Regions from separate parts of the Phyllobacterium sp. CCNWLW109 genome, predicted to be linked through region 1. Evidence: predicted binding sites of a transcription regulator. Region 1 holds the regulator's gene; the other holds the start of a gene.
What was found. Region 1 encodes PhoB, which activates phosphate uptake and scavenging genes when phosphate is short. Its sites were predicted from a motif close to TGTCATNNANCTGTCAT; they were not measured.
Positions count from the first base shown of each region.

Region 2: a site for PhoB is predicted at 5,173-5,189, ahead of pstS (phosphate ABC transporter substrate-binding protein PstS). Genes of this name have one in related genera too.

Region 1 covers NZ_JBBCBK010000003.1:760,652-768,776, forward strand. The annotation lists gene V9K92_RS14265 (PstS family phosphate ABC transporter substrate-binding protein) at 1-427, shown strand, start outside; gene pstC (phosphate ABC transporter permease subunit PstC) at 516-1,889, shown strand; gene pstA (phosphate ABC transporter permease PstA) at 1,882-3,621, shown strand; gene pstB (phosphate ABC transporter ATP-binding protein PstB) at 3,636-4,451, shown strand; gene phoU (phosphate signaling complex protein PhoU) at 4,475-5,203, shown strand; gene phoB (phosphate regulon transcriptional regulator PhoB) at 5,220-5,906, shown strand; gene V9K92_RS14295 (ABC transporter ATP-binding protein/permease) at 6,060-7,913, opposite strand; gene V9K92_RS14300 (chloride channel protein) at 8,080-8,125, opposite strand, start outside.
Region 2 covers NZ_JBBCBK010000001.1:653,677-661,801, reverse strand. The annotation lists gene V9K92_RS03300 (magnesium and cobalt transport protein CorA) at 1-939, shown strand, start outside; gene V9K92_RS03295 (DUF808 domain-containing protein) at 946-1,968, opposite strand; gene V9K92_RS03290 (Na/Pi cotransporter family protein) at 2,083-3,810, opposite strand; gene pstS (phosphate ABC transporter substrate-binding protein PstS) at 3,885-4,964, opposite strand; gene V9K92_RS03280 (3-hydroxybutyrate dehydrogenase) at 5,245-6,051, shown strand; gene V9K92_RS03275 (acetoacetate decarboxylase) at 6,087-6,830, shown strand; gene V9K92_RS03270 (patatin-like phospholipase family protein) at 6,860-8,023, shown strand.

The DNA.
Region 1 (8,125 bases):
TGAAGCTGTCTGGAAGTCACTTCGCGAAGATGGCGCCTATGTGGAAGCAGGCGAGAACGACAATGTGATCGTTCAGAAGCTTGAAGCAAATCCAAAGGCATTTGGCGTATTCGGCTATTCCTTCCTTGAGGAAAATGCATCGAAGCTGGCCGGTGTGCCAATCGACGGTGTTGTTCCGACCTTCGAAACAATTTCCGACGGTACTTACAAGCCTTCTCGTGAACTTTACGTCTATATCAAAAAGGCCCATGTCGGCGTTATCCCGGGTCTGGACAAGTTTGCTGCTGAATACGTGTCGGACACTGCAAGCGGCGAAGAAGGTTACCTTTCCGAAAAGGGCCTCGTGCCACTGCCAGCAGAGCGCCATGCTGAAGCTGCCAAGGCTGTTCTGGCCATGGAGACCATCAACGGCGACAAGCTGAAATAAGCTTTATATCAAGAATGGCAGCCGGTGATCTGACCGGCTGCCATTCAAATACATTGAAGCCAAGCCTTGGACCTGGATCGGTAGGCCTATGACCGCAACATATTTCCTGATACTCGCGCTATTGACAGTCTCGCTGTTTCTGGTGGGTCGCCAAAGGGCGTCATCCCTTGCCGGAGCGGAGCCTTCGTCTCTCCATTCGCTTCCGTCCTATCACGGCATGTTTCTTGCGGCTTTGATCGCGCTGTCCATGCTTCTGGTCTATGTTCTGGGAGCGCCGCTTGCCAATCGATATGTCGAGGCGCAGGCACTTGCGGGTATTGACCCGGCCACTATTGCTGATGGTCTTGGCCGCAGCGCGGTGTTTCGCGATATTCATTCAATTCTTGCCGGTACTTATGCAGGCACTGCCTCGCCCGAACTGGCCAATGCCGCATCGGCCTATTCAAGCGCTGTCAGCCTTACTGGCTGGTTATTGCTGATTGGCGGCGTTGCCCTTGCATTGGCCGCCGCAATGATGGGTTTTCGTCTGATCGGGCCGCAGTTTCGCGCGCGAAACAGCGTCGAGCGACTGATCAAATATGTCTTGCTGGCCTGTTCGGCCATTGCTGTCCTGACGACAATCGGCATTGTTTTTTCCGTGGTTTTCGAAACCATCCAGTTCTTCACCAAAGTATCGCCGATCGACTTTTTGTTTGGTCTGCAATGGTCGCCGCAAACGGCGATCCGGGCTGATCAGGTCGGTTCATCCGGCGCATTTGGCATTGTGCCGCTGGTGGTCGGCACACTGCTGATCACTGTGATCGCTATTGCAGTTGCTGGTCCGCTCGGCCTGTTTGCAGCGATCTACATGGCTGAATATGCCAGCCCGCGCACGCGTGCAATTGTGAAGCCTATTCTCGAAATTCTGGCCGGTGTGCCTACTGTTGTGCTCGGCTTCTTCGCTGCCTTGACAGTCGCGCCATTCATCCGCGGATGGGGCGAAACCTTTGGTCTCTCGGTTTCGTCGGAATCGGCACTCGCTGCCGGGCTTGTCATGGGCATGATGATTATCCCCTTCGTGTCTTCGCTTTCGGATGATGTGATCAATGCCGTGCCTCAAAGCCTGCGCGATGGTTCCTATGCGATGGGCGCAACAAAGTCTGAAACCATCAAGAAGGTTATCCTTCCTGCGGCTTTGCCGGGCATCGTGTCGGCATTCATGCTGGCAATTTCCCGTGCAGTCGGCGAAACGATGATCGTGGTCATGGCAGCCGGACTTGCTGCCAACCTCACATTCAATCCGCTCGAAGCGGTTACGACCTTTACCGTGCAGATCAAGACCATTCTGGTTGGAGATCAGGAATTCGACAGTGCCAAAACGCTCTCGGCTTTCGCTCTCGGCTTCGTGCTCTTCTTCTTCACGCTTGTCCTCAACTTCATCGCGCTCCAGATCGTCAAGAGATATCGGGAACAATATGACTGACATCACCATATCCAACGGCATTCCCGTTACCGACTACCCACGCGATGCATTGGTCAAGAAGCGCTACCGCGCAGAGCGGCGCTTCAAGTTTTACGGGATCGCGGCAATTATTCTGACGGCACTGTTTCTGTCGGTTGTTCTGCTCGATGTTCTGTTCAAGGGCTTGCCCGCGTTTTCAGAATATCGGGTGGATCTGAAGGTTACCGCAGATCAGGCGGCATTGGACCCGCAAAATACCCGCGATCCTGTGACGCTTCTTGCTGGTAATTACGACAAGATCATTCGTGACGCATTGGCTGCTCAGTTTCCTGATGTTTCAACCCGTGCGGAACGTCGCGCGTTGAATGGCCTGCTCAGTTCAGGTGCATCCGACGATTTCCGCCGCATGATTTCGGGTAATCCTTCGCTGATCGGTCAGGAAGTGACCGTCCCTGTTCTGCTTTCAGATGATGCAGATCAGTTCCTGAAGGGTTATCAGACATCGGAAATCGTGCTGGAAGGTACGGGAACGCTTTCCCAGACCCTTAACGGCGAGACCTATTCGCTGCGTTCATCGGGTGATGATTTCGCCAAGGCTTTTCAGGAAATGCAGGGTTTTCTGTTTGAGCGTCTGGAAAAGTTGACGACAGAATCCGCACGTCTTGAAAAGCTGATCCCTGGCCTTGATGCAAATGCAGCAAGCTCGTTGCAAAGCCAGATCGATGCGATCAAAGCAGAGGCGCAGACGCTGAATGCCCGCATCACCGACGCTAATGTCGCTATTGAGTTGGATGAGAAGCTGCCAAGCCTGCTTGTCAACGTTAATGGCGGGACGATCAAGGCGAGCCAGATCAGCCCCTCGGGTATTGATGGCGTCAAGCTGATAACACCTGCAAGCGCCGAAGCTGCTGCTCCCGGCAGCTGGTCCATGCTGACGCTTGTCACGCCGGAATCAAACCGCCGCGTGCAGGATCAGGCTGCAATCTGGCTCACAAAGATGAAGTCCGAGGGCCTGGTGGAACGTGCTTTTGCGACCCGCTTCTTCACCTCGGGTGACTCGCGTGAGCCTGAACTTGCAGGTATTCGCGGTGCATTGACCGGAACGCTCTGGACGCTCGCCGTAACATTGCTGCTCTGCCTGCCACTAGGGGTCGGCGCTGCCATATATCTTGAAGAGTTTGCGCCGAAAAACCGCGTGACCGAGATCATTGAAATCAATATCAACAATCTTGCAGCCGTTCCATCAATTGTCTTCGGCTTGCTCGGACTGGCGATGTTCCTGAATTTCTTTGACCTTCCACGTTCCGCCCCTTTGGTTGGCGGGCTGGTGCTGGCACTGTTGGTAATGCCGACAATCATCATTGCATCGCGCGCTGCACTTCGCTCCGTACCTCCTTCAATCAAGGAAGCGGCGCTGGGCGTCGGTGCATCGCATCAGCAGGCCATCTTCCACCATGTGCTGCCTCTGGCCATGCCCGGCATCATGACCGGCACGATTATCGGCATGGCGCATGCTCTGGGCGAAACGGCTCCGCTGCTGATGATCGGCATGGTCGCGTTCATCGTCGATATTCCTGGTGGGATAACCGACGCTTCGACGGTGCTGCCGGTGCAGATTTATCTGTGGTCCGACCTTCCTGAAGTCGCCTTCCAGGCAAAGACCGCCGCAGCCATTCTGGTGTTGCTGGTGTTCCTATTCGTGATGAATGCTGCGGCGATCATGCTGCGCCGACGTTTTGAACGTCGCTGGTAATGAGGTACAAGGACATGAACATGTTATCCGAAGTTGATGTGGAAAAGAAATTGCATAACTCCTCGAACCAGCCTGCGATAAAGATGAAGGGCGAAAACGTCTCCGTATTTTATGGAGCCAAACAGGCGCTCTTTGAAGTCAGTCTCGATATCAGGGAAAAGGAAGTCACCGCGCTTATCGGACCATCCGGTTGCGGCAAGTCGACTTTCCTGCGTTGCCTGAACCGCATGAATGATACGATTTCGATCTGCAGGGTCACGGGCAATATCACGCTTGATGAGCGCGATATCTATGATCCCAAGATCGACGTGGTTCAGTTGCGCGCCCGTATCGGCATGGTATTCCAGAAGCCAAATCCATTTCCGAAGTCGATCTTCGAAAATGTTGCCTATGGCCCGCGCATTCATGGTCTTGTCAAAAGCAAGAGTCATCTCGACGAAATCGTGGAAAAAAGCCTGCAGCGTGCAGGCCTGTTTGCGGAAGTGAAAGACCGTCTGCATGAATCTGGCACCGGTCTTTCCGGCGGACAGCAGCAGCGTCTTTGCATCGCGCGCGCCATTGCGGTCAGCCCGGAAGTGATTTTGATGGACGAGCCTTGCTCGGCGCTTGATCCTATCGCGACGGCAAAGGTTGAAGAACTGATCGACGAATTGCGCCAGAACTATACGATCGTCATCGTCACGCACTCAATGCAGCAAGCGGCACGCGTGTCGCAACGCACGGCAATGTTCCATCTTGGAAATATTGTTGAAGTCGGTGACACTGAAATGATGTTTACCAGCCCTACCGAAAAGCGCACGCAGGACTACATTACCGGACGTTTCGGTTGATCTCACGGGAAGAGGGTTAGACAATGACTGATACAGCACAACACACCGTCCGCTCTTATGACGATGAACTGAAGTTTCTGACGCACAAGATTGCAGAGATGGGCGGACATGCGGAGCGCATGGTCGAACAGGCTGTGTCGGCCATGGTCAATTCGGACAATGCGCTTGCCCAGCGCGTGATCTCTGACGACCTTATCCTCGACGCCGGTCAGCGCGAGATTGACGAAAAGGCGATCACCATCATCGGCAAGCGCCAGCCAATGGCGATCGACTTGCGCGAAGTAATCGGCACGATCCGCATTTCATCCGATCTTGAGCGTATCGGCGATCTTGGCAAGAACATTGCCAAGCGTGTCGTAGCCGTCAACGATACGCGCCAGACGCTCTCTGTCTATCGCGGCCTGCAGACCATCGCAGAACTGGCATTGACACAACTTAAGGATGTTCTCGACGCTTATGCGACACGCTCGGTGGCACAGGTCAATATCGTCCGTGAACGCGATGATGAGATTGATGCGCTTTACACGTCGCTGTTCCGCGAACTCCTGACCTATATGATGGAAGATCCGCGCAATATATCCGCTTGCACGCATCTTTTGTTCTGCGCCAAGAATATTGAGCGCATCGGTGACCATGCCACCAATATCGCCGAGACGGTCTATTACATTGTAACGGGAACACAGCTTCCGGCGGAACGCCCGAAGGAAGATCAGTCGCATACCGTTATTCTTGACGAGCCAGTAACGCCATAATTGCCGGAAGCAGACCATGCCTATAGCTCCCAGAATCACAGTCGTTGAAGACGAAGATGCCCTCAGTGTTCTCCTGCGTTATAATCTGGAGGCAGAAGGCTATATTGTCGAAACCATCAGCCGTGGTGACGAAGCCGAAATCGCCTTGCGCGAAAAGGTGCCGGATCTGCTGATCCTCGATTGGATGCTTCCAGGCCTTTCCGGTATTGAACTTTGCCGCCGCCTGCGTGCTCGGCGCGAGACAGAAATCCTGCCGATCATCATGTTGACCGCGCGCGGTGAAGAAAGCGAGCGTGTTCGCGGTCTTTCAACCGGTGCGGATGATTACATGGTCAAGCCGTTCTCGACACCGGAATTGCTGGCACGCATCAAGTCCATGCTACGCCGGGTCAATCCAAGTCTCTTGTCGCATGTGTTGAGCTTTGGAGATCTGAAACTTGACCGCGAACAGCACAGGGTTTTCCGCAAAGAGCGTGAACTCAAGCTCGGACCGACAGAATTTCGCCTGCTGGAATTCCTGATGCAGTCTCCGGGCCGGGTGTTCTCGCGCGGACAGCTCTTGGACAATGTATGGGGCGCGGATATTTACGTCGATGACCGCACGGTTGACGTGCATGTTGGCCGTTTGCGTAAGGCAATCAATATTGGCAGATCGCTTGATCCGATCCGGACCGTGCGCGGTGCAGGCTATTCCTTCGGATAGGATTAAAGAGCGTTTTTCTTTATGTCTCGGTCGGGAACAGAATCGGCGTTATATGAGCCAATTTGCGCTAGAGATGGCTTGCGCAAATGACCGGTAGTCTCATTTAAACAGAACTGCTTCTACCGGACAAAAAGCGCCGTGTTCCGAAAAGGGCTATTCGGCGGCAATCAGCGGGAAGTTTGTTGTTGGTAGCGGATCTGGCTCGACCAATGTCTCCAGAAGTGGCCGTTGGATAGCTGTGCCGCCATTGATCTCCAAAATATGCGTATAGAAGTTTTCGCCGGAAACCGAGCGTGGCGCTTCGATCTCATGCATCACGCTGATAACGGTGGTTCCGGCACAATGATCCTTGATGGCCTGATGGAAGGCGATCTTGGAGTCCGGGTCCAGCGCGCCGGTTGCTTCATCAAGAAACAAAACCGCAGGCTTGTGCAGCAATATGCGCGCAAGCACCAGTTTCTGCTTCTGGCCACCCGATAGGAGCTGGTCCCAAGACGTGCCATCGCGGCATTCTTCACCAAGGTTTTCAATAAAGTCGCCCATGCCGGCGCGGTGCAGGGCGGCCGCAACGGAGGAATCGCCAAAACGGCTTTCATCCATTGGGAGGCATACGAGCTGTTTCAGCGACACGCCGGGAAGTTTGACCTCCTGCGCCGCATACATTGTTGCCGCATCTTTCGGGTAAAAGATTTCACCACGGCCATAGCCCCAAAGCCCGTTCATTGCTTTGAGCAAACAGGTTTTTCCACTACCGGAATCACCCTTGATGTAAGCCCATTGGCCCTTGCGCAACCGCATATTTCCAAGCGTGAGAAAAGCTTTGGCCTCGCTGTCGCGGTGCATCAATTCAAGTCCCCGCACCGAGACGCCAAAGGCTTCATGCTGTGTTGCAAATTTGAACTCACTGACACCGGTGGACCGATAATATTCCGAGGGCTGGCTGACACGCTCGACCGCTTGGGCCAATTCGGTAACGCGCCGTGCATTTGCCTTCAAATTGGCAATTGCGGGCATGACATGGATAAACCAGGAGCATTCATTGATCATCGAACCAACAAGCTCGGAACCGGTAATATAGTTCTTGAAGCTGATCGTATTACCCATATAGGGCAGAAGACCGGGTATATAGGCGACAATACGGGCGGAAAAGAAATTGTAGATCGAGGTGAACGACATATAGCAGGCATCGAACACATTGAAACGCCCCCAATTATTGTCGACGCTTCTGTAGAGCTTGTCATTTAACGACTTTTGAACAGTCTCGCCATTGGCAGCGGCAACCTGAAAGCTGCGGCGCAACAATGTGGTCAGCTCACTTCTGTAACTGCCTTCGGATTGCTGCATGGCGAGGGTGAGTTTTTCAAGAGCGCGGCCAATACGCATGGCAATCCATGTGCTGACCGGCACGTAGAGCGCAATGGCCGTAAAGGCCAGCGTGGCACTGCCATAATCTCCAAGAAAATCAAGGCCGGGTATTGGCGTTGAAAGTTCAATGAGTTTCTGGCCCACGAAAAGAATGGACATTGTGACGCCCAGCACGCCCATGGCCAGCCCAATGGCGCCGCCGGTCATTCCCTTGATGGATTCCTGAATGCGCTGGTCGATATTGTCGGGAGTCTGCTCCGCCGAACTTCCCTGCTGCAAATGATAATGTGTGTGCTGTTCATCAAGCAGCGCCTCACCGAAGCGGCCATTGAGCCAGCCGCGCCATTTACGATGCAAGGTTGTCGAAAGGAGATGACGGACACCGATGAAGCCAATTTCCTTGACTGCAACAATTGCAACGAGAATACCGGCATTTGCGAGGATCACATTGAGCGGATTAACGACAAAAGGGTCGTGTATATCGACCAGCGAGTTGATCAACTCGCCCGACGCCATCGCCATCCAGACGCTGGCCTTGCTGGCTGCGGCGGTCAAAAGCGCAATGGCGATTGTCAGCGTCCAGGCTTCAACCCAGCGCTCGGAGGTCCAGTACGCCCTAAGCAGTCCCCAGAAGCTGCACATTGATGCCAATGCGGAGTTTCCGTTGACGGGAGATGATTTCCCAACTGACTTGGTGCCTGATTGCAAGAGATTGCCCCGGTTTGATTCCAATTACAGTAACACAATGTTACGCATTGCAACAAACCGTGGTTAAAATGGGGTTAAAATTTGCGAATATGATGAGCGATCAGATTTCGCCGGAGACGTGTCGGCGTTGCCGGTCGAGCTCTTCA
Region 2 (8,125 bases), on a different contig from region 1:
CGCGATGGGAAACGGTTGGAAGCTGTACCGTTTTATGACGCGTCCATGCCGGAAACAGAGAGTGACTTCATCTGGATCGGGTTGCACAAGCCCACGTCCGAAGAGCTTTCACTGCTCAAAGATCGCTTTGGTCTTCATGAGCTTTCGATAGCAGATGCCCTCAGCTCTTTGCAGATGCCGAAGCTCAGCGCCTATGATGATCAGCTTTTTGTCGTCGCAAAAACCGCGCAGCTTGCGGGTGACCGAATCACTTATGGCGAAACCGCGATTTTCGTCGGAAAGCGCTACATAATCACGGTGCGCCATGGTTCGGATCGGGGCCATGGCGAATTGCGCGGCAGACTGGAAACCTCACCTCAGACCCTTCGCCATGGAACCGATTATATATTGCATGCCATACTCGACTTCATCATCGACGGTTATCTTCCTATCGTGCGCACGATCGAGGACACAGTTCTCGACATGGAACGCAAAATGCTCGACGCGTTCCTTGATCGTGACCAGATCACTCGCATTTTCAGGCTGCGAAGGGAGATTATTCTCTTTCAACGGGTTTTGGACGCGATGCTGGACCTTTGCGGCAAGCTTGTACATCTCGACCTGCCGTGCCTGGACAAGGAGGCAAAGCCCTATTTCCGCGATGCACTTCAACACATGCACCGCGTCGAGACGATGGTAGGCAGCTTGAGGGATGTGATTACCTCTGTTTTCGAGGCGAGCAATCTGCTGGAACAACAGCGGCAGGGAACGATAACCCGGCAATTGGCGGCCTGGGCGGCCATTCTGGCCGTCCCGACGGCAATCGCTGGCATCTACGGTATGAACTTCGATAACATGCCGGAACTGAAAACGAGCTACGGTTATTTCGTTGTTCTCGGGATAATTGCCGTCTTGTGCATCGGGCTTTACGTTCGCTTCAAACGCGCCCGCTGGATATGATAATCTTCATTTCTTCACATCTACCAGCGGTTCTTTTCGCCGGCGCTGCGGCAGCCATGCTTTTACATTTTTCCACATCGGCGAGACCACATATCCGGCTACCGGTATAGCTATCAAACCGACGATAATGCCGATGACGCCCGATCCGGCGGCTTCGACGATCCATGCGACAACGGATCCGACAGAAGGCAAGGCATGGCTTGCCGCCTCACCTGCACCTTCGATCGCATGAGCAATGGCCCCGGCACCGTAACCCTCAAGTCCATGCACAAGGATACCGCCACCCACCCAGATCATTGCGGCGGTTCCGACGATACCGAGCCCTTTCAGAAAATAGGGCATGCCTATAACCAGTCCGCGGCCACCTGCCCGCAAAAGCGTGCCGACGGGAGCGACCGTTTGCGAGCGCGCCAGCACCAGGCCAAGGTCGTCAGTCTTAACGATCAGGGCTACACCGCCATAAACAACCAGTGTGATGCCTATGCCCACAACTGCAAGTATAAGGGCCTGCGTCAGTACATTCCCCGACGGAAGCGACGCAAGCGTGATGGCCATGATTTCAGCCGACAAAATGAAATCGGTCTTGATCGCGCTGGCAACCTTCTCGTCTTCAAGAGATTTGGAATCGATGCTGGTCGTTTCAAGTGCAGCCTCATGGGAATGGGCGGCATGCGGCAGCAGGAGCGCATAGATTTTCTCCACGCCCTCATAACACAGATATACGCCGCCGATCATGAGGAGAGGCGTAATCGCCTGGGGTGCAAGCAGGCTCAGGATCAGCGCTGCGGGGAGCAAAATCACAAGTTTGTTCTTCAGCGACCCCAGGGCGATCTTGCCGATAATCGGCAGCTCTCGCGCGGCTGAAAATCCGGTGACATAGCGCGGTGTGACTGCTGCATCGTCGATCACGACACCGGCTGCTTTCGCCCCGGCCTTCGCAGCCTGGCCAGCGATGTCGTCGAGAGACGCCGCCGCAACCTTCGCCAATGCCGCAATGTCGTCGAGAAGGGCGATCAGTCCAATGCTCATGAAGCCTCCACCAGGAAACCGGATTTATAAAGCGGACTAGCATCCGCAGATATCAATGCAACGTGGCATCTTTCAAAAGAAGATGCCACGCGCAAGCTATTACGGCAATGCGCGTTACTCTGCAGGCATTGGGCTCAGTCCGCCTTCGTTCATTGGGCGAACTTTTTCGCGTTTCTGCGCAGCTCTCGAAAGCACGCTCTGGCGATTGACTGACTTCCGCTCACTTTCGATACGCTCAATGAGAATTTCGGCACGTTCAATAGAGCCGAGAAGTGCCAGAATTGTTCCACGCTCGGCAGCACCGGCATTCGGTCCCAGCGCCAAAGTTCTCGCGCGCAATTCCTCCACATCCGGAATGCTTATGTGGCCCGCCGGCATGGGTGGGTTGGCAACACCGTAGTCCGGCATAATACCCTGCAACGACGCATCAAGCTTGTCGAGAGCAACATCAACGATGGCGCGCGCTGCTGAACTGAATTCTTCACGTTTCACGCGGCGGGCGACTTGATGCAGCGACTCCGTCAATGCAGCGGTGAAATCCGCCTCTTCAATCAGGCTGGCGACAAGATCCAGCTGTTCGTAAGGCAAGTCTTCTTTCATCAGCGAAGCCGTATATTCACGTATATCGCGACTGAGAATATCGGTAGCAAGATAATGCTCGCCCGGATCGGACGGTGCGGATTTTGCAGAGCGTGCAATATCCAGAAACATGGCGCCAGCCTGAAGATGACGAGCAGTTTCCTGCTGAACTGCCGGGATTGCTTTTGCAAAATCCCCGGCAAGTTTGCGGTCGAGAAATTTGGGTGTCGAATAATCTTCCGCGTCCTCAGCATCAGTACGACCGATCCGCGCCAATACGCTCTCAAACACGCCGACGAAAGGAAAGAGCAACGCCGTATTGAATACGTTGAAGAATGTGGAATAAAGACCAACGGCAACCGGAACAAGCGGGAAAGTTTCCTTGCCCTCCACGACCACAGGAACGCCCGGATCGCCCCCAAACCACTGCATCGCCCAAGCAAGAACTTCGATCGAGACGAAGAACAGTGGCACGGTGATACACACGCCGATAATATTGAATGACATATGCGCATAAGCGGCGCGTTTAGCATTCTTGGACAAGTTCAGGGATGCTATCCAGGAGGTAATTGTGGTTCCGAGATCTGCGCCCAGAGAAAAGGCGACCGCAGTGGTCCAGTCAAGCACACCGGCAGCGCCCAACCCCATGACAATACCGATTGTAGCCGATGATGAGTGGATCATCGCGGTCACACCAGCTGCGATAAGAACGCACTTGATCAGGTTGAAATAAGAGTCTGCCTGGAGGGTGGAAAGAACCGACATCACTTCCGGGATATTTCGGAGCGGTCTTAGACCACCGGTCATCAGGTTCAACCCGTAGAAAATCAGGGCAAAGCCCATGCAGGCAAGCGCGATGTTACGCACCTTGTCGTTTTTCGAAAAACAATAGACCAACGAAAAAAGGCCGGCAAAGATCAGACCGAGCGGCCCAAGAGGGAGCGCAATCAGGCCATTGCCAAGGGTGGTACCGATATTCGCTCCCATGATGACGCTGATGGCAGGCCTCAATCCAACCACCCCGGCGTTCACCAGGCCCACCACCATAACAGTCATTGCCGTTGATGACTGGATGACACCTGTTATGAGTGTACCGGCCACAACACCTTTTATCGGCGTTCCTGCGGCTTTGGCCAGAAATGCCCGCATCTTGTTGACGGAAAGTGCCTGGATGCCATTCGACATGAATTCCAGACCAAGCATGAATATTCCGAGCCCGCCGATCACCGGCACGAGAATATCCTTGAAAATATCTATATCCATTGCGTCTTATCCCCATAGCGCCAAGGCGCGGTCCATTGATCTGCCTGCATTCCCCTTGCAGGCATGCTTAACTTTCATTGCGTTGAGGAGCCGATCAGCCAATATTGCTTTATCCGGCTCACCAGAGGTTCCGATAAAGGCACATAACGCAGGGCCTGCGCATCGCGGCCGCCGCTCTCAAATGCCAGGCGGAAATAGTCATGGACACGGCGATAGCGACTAGGTGAACGACCCTCTATTGGCACGACTGCATAAGTGGCTCCACAGATGGGGTATGTGGCTTCGCCGGGTTGGTCAGTAAGGGATAAGGCAAAGTCCTCCGCCTTCGTCCAGTCGACTGCCGCTTGAGCTGCCCTGACGCCCTCCGGACCGGGCAGAACGAATTTGCCCGACTTGTTCTTGATGGCGGCAACCGTCAGATCGGCCCGTTCGACCTGCCCATATTCCGCATAGGCAATAGCGCCCTTTGTGGCTTTCACGGCAAGGATGAGGTCTTGCGTTCCTTCGACACCGGTTCCCCACGGCCAGGCTATCAGCGTGTCCGCCCCGTATTTCGCTTTCCACTCATCATTGGCGGTGGAAAGATAGTTCGTAAACATATAGGTAGTGCCGGATCCATCCTTGCGATGGATCGGAGTGATCTTGACGTCCGGGAGATTCAGTTCCGGATTTAGCTGCTTTATCGCCGGGTCAGACCATGATTGTACTTTGCCAAGATAGATGTCTGCGAGAAGCGGACCCGATAGATTCAACCGGCCAATGCCTTCCAGATTGATTGCGATGGCAACGCTGCCCAACACAATCGGAAATTGCTGGCGGCCATGTTTGACAAGTTCCGCATGCGATAAAGGAACGTCCGTTGCCGCAAAATCCATTTCCGGCTGGCTGAGTCGCATGACACCTGCAAGTGATCCTACCAATTCATAGTCTACCGTCCAGTCCGGCGAGGTGAAATCTCCGCCATCCGTGCGGGATGCTTTGTAGTTTTCAGCCCATTTCGCAATAATCGGAGCCGCAAATGTCGAGCCAGCGCCGCGGATAGGTTCCGCTTGGGCTGGTGAGCACAACAAAAGACTTATGACCAAAAGTGCCGACCCGACAAAGTCAAAGGTGGCTGGTCTTGTTGGGCAGATACACAATAACAGACGTTCCATTGTCAAGACCTCACGATCACTGTCACTGTAAGATCGACGCGTGTCCCGAACCACCGGTAGACGATGGATGCAGAGACGTCCGACTGACGCTCCGAAAAAATAATCGTACTTTTTCAGTATCTCCGTTTCTTAAAACATTAATGACATCTCCCTTTCTTCTCGAAGAATCGGATTCTTGTTGGGAACATCATCAGGATTGGCAGCCGCCTGTCATTCAACTGACACGTCGAGGAGATTTACATTGCTCGACTACGAAGGTCACATTCCGCAGGAGATTTAGATGTCCGACAGCGCAGGCGATACCGCTCCCAAGAACAAGGTCGCGATCGTGACAGGATCAACAAGTGGCATAGGCATGGGCATAGCGCGCCGCTTGGCAGCGCAAGGGGTGAACATCGTGATCAATGGCCTCGGTGATGCGTCTGTTATCGAGGCAGAAAGGGCGGCCATTGAAACCGAGTTCTCGGTGCGGTGTCTGTACTCGCCAGCAAACATGCTATCCGGCTCCGAGATTTCCGGCATGGTACAGCTTGCAGTCGAAGTGCTTGGTTCATGCGATATCCTGATCAACAATGCAGGTATTCAGCATGTGGCACCGATCGACGAGTTTCCGGACGAGAAGTGGGACGCGATCCTGCAGATAAATCTTGTCGCTGCTTTCCATGCCATCAAGGCGGTCATTCCCCCGATGAAGGCGCGCGGATGGGGCCGGATCATCAACATTGCGTCTGCACATGCCCTGGTCGCATCCCCCTACAAATCCGCTTACGTGGCCGCCAAGCACGGCATTGCCGGTCTGACGAAGACCGCAGCCCTGGAGGTTGCAGCAAACCGGATAACAGTGAACGCGATCTGCCCCGGATATGTCTGGACACCCTTGGTCGAAGCGCAGATCCCGGGCACCATGGCCGCTCGCGGCATGACCAAGGAACAGGTGATCCACGATGTGCTTTTGGAAGCGCAGCCTACGAAGGAGTTCATAACAATCGATCAGGTAGCCGCGCTTGCGGCATTTCTGTGTTCGCCCGAGACCGCTTCGATCACTGGTGCGATCATTCCCATCGACGGTGGATGGACGGCACATTGAACAATGCTTTCGTAGCTATTCAAGGGACAGACCAAATGAAAACTGAAGATGTTCGCCACGCCTACGCAATGCCCTTGACCAACCCGGCTTATCCGCCCGGACCCTATCGGTTCACAGACCGGGAATATGTCATCATCACCTACCGAACCGATATTGACGCCTTGCGACAGGTTGTTCCCGAACCACTAGAAATCGTCGAGCCGATCGTGAAATATGAATTTATCAAGATGCCGGATTCAACGGGCTTTGGCGATTACGTCGAGTCCGGACAGGTTATCCCGGTGCGATTTGATGGGAAGGACGGCGTCTATGTCCACGCCATGTACCTTGATGATGATGCCCCGATCGCCGGTGGACGTGAAATCTGGGGCTTCCCCAAAAAGCTTGCCTATCCGAAGCTTGTCCATGAAGGCGAAGTGATCGTCGGGACCCTTCATTACGGTTCGGTGCTTTGCGCAACGGCGACCATGGGCTACAAACATCATGCAGTCGATAAAGCCGCAATTGCCAGGTCTCTCAAGCAGCCTAATTTTCTCGTCAAAATCATACCGCATGTCGACGCCACCCCGCGCATATGCGAACTGGTTCAGTATCACCTTGAGGACATTACCGTGAAAGGTGCATGGTCAGGCCCAGCCGAACTCGAGCTTCATCGCCATGTCATTGCCGATGTCGCCCGGCTACCGGTTCTGGAAGTCATCGGCGCGGTGCATTTCCTTGCCGATCTAACCTTGGGCATGGGCAAAGTCGTTCATGATTATTTGAGCGATCCGGTTTGAATCGCCCGGTCACAAAGGAACGTATCAACATGGACCAGTTAGCCGGCACTCCCAAGAACAAGGCTGTCAGTATCAAGGAGGTGCTTGATCCCTATCAGTCCGTCGCGCTTGTCTTTCAGGGCGGCGGCGCACTCGGTGCCTATCAAGCCGGGGTTTTTCAGGCATTAAGCGAGGCAGGCGTGGCCGCCAACTGGTTATCAGGTGTTTCGATCGGAGCGATAAACGCGGCGATCATTGCGGGCAATAAACCGGGAGTCCAGGTGGATCGGCTAAGGAATTTCTGGGAGACGGTATCCAGCAGAAAGGTCTGGCATTTCACACCGGAGGGCGACTACTTTCGCAAGCTGCGCAATCAGGCCAGCGCCATGATGACCATGACTTCGGGGCTACCGGGCTTTTTTGCGCCGCGGGAAATGAATCCCTGGCAACAGTTTGCCGGGGCATCAGGCGCGACCAGTTTCTATGATACCAGCGAACTGGAAACCACGCTGAACCGGCTGATCGATTGGAAGGTTCTGAACGACAGACAGCAACGGCTGAGCGTCGGTGCCGTAAATGTGAGAACAGGCAACTTCCGCTATTTCGACAGTGAAATCGAAACTATCTCAGCCCAACATATTATGGCGTCTGGCGCACTTCCCCCGGCATTTCCGGCGATCCATATCGAAAACGAATACTACTGGGATGGCGGCATTGTATCCAACACACCACTGCAGTATCTGCTCGAACAGGAAGACGTTCATGATACGCTTGTTTTCCAGGTCGATCTATTCAGCGCACGGGGCACCCTGCCCCGCGAAATGCCGGATGTGCTCGCCCGACACAAGGATATTATGTATTCGAGCCGGACACGCAACAACACGGATACATTCCGCCGGCTGCATAATCTCAAACTGAAGCTGCATCAGGCCTTGCTGCGCGTGCCAGCCGAAGCGCTCACCGTTGAGGATAGGGAATTTCTTTCCTCCATGCAGGATGTGCCACAGATCAACATTGTTCACCTCATCTACCAGCAAAAACTTTATGAAGGCCATGCCAAGGATTACGAATTCTCCGGAACTTCGATGCGCGAACATTGGGATTCTGGCTATGAAGATACGCGAAAGACCCTGCGCCACCATACCTGGCTGGAAAAGCCGCCAGAGTCTGTCGGCATGACAGTGCACGATGTCCATCGTGATGATCCAAGTTAACTAATATGCTGTGGTTTGGATTTTTACTGTAGGCGAGGAGCGTGGCCTGCATATTCTAAACGGGTACCGTGTAGCAACGCACGAGTCCCATTACACTTGGAA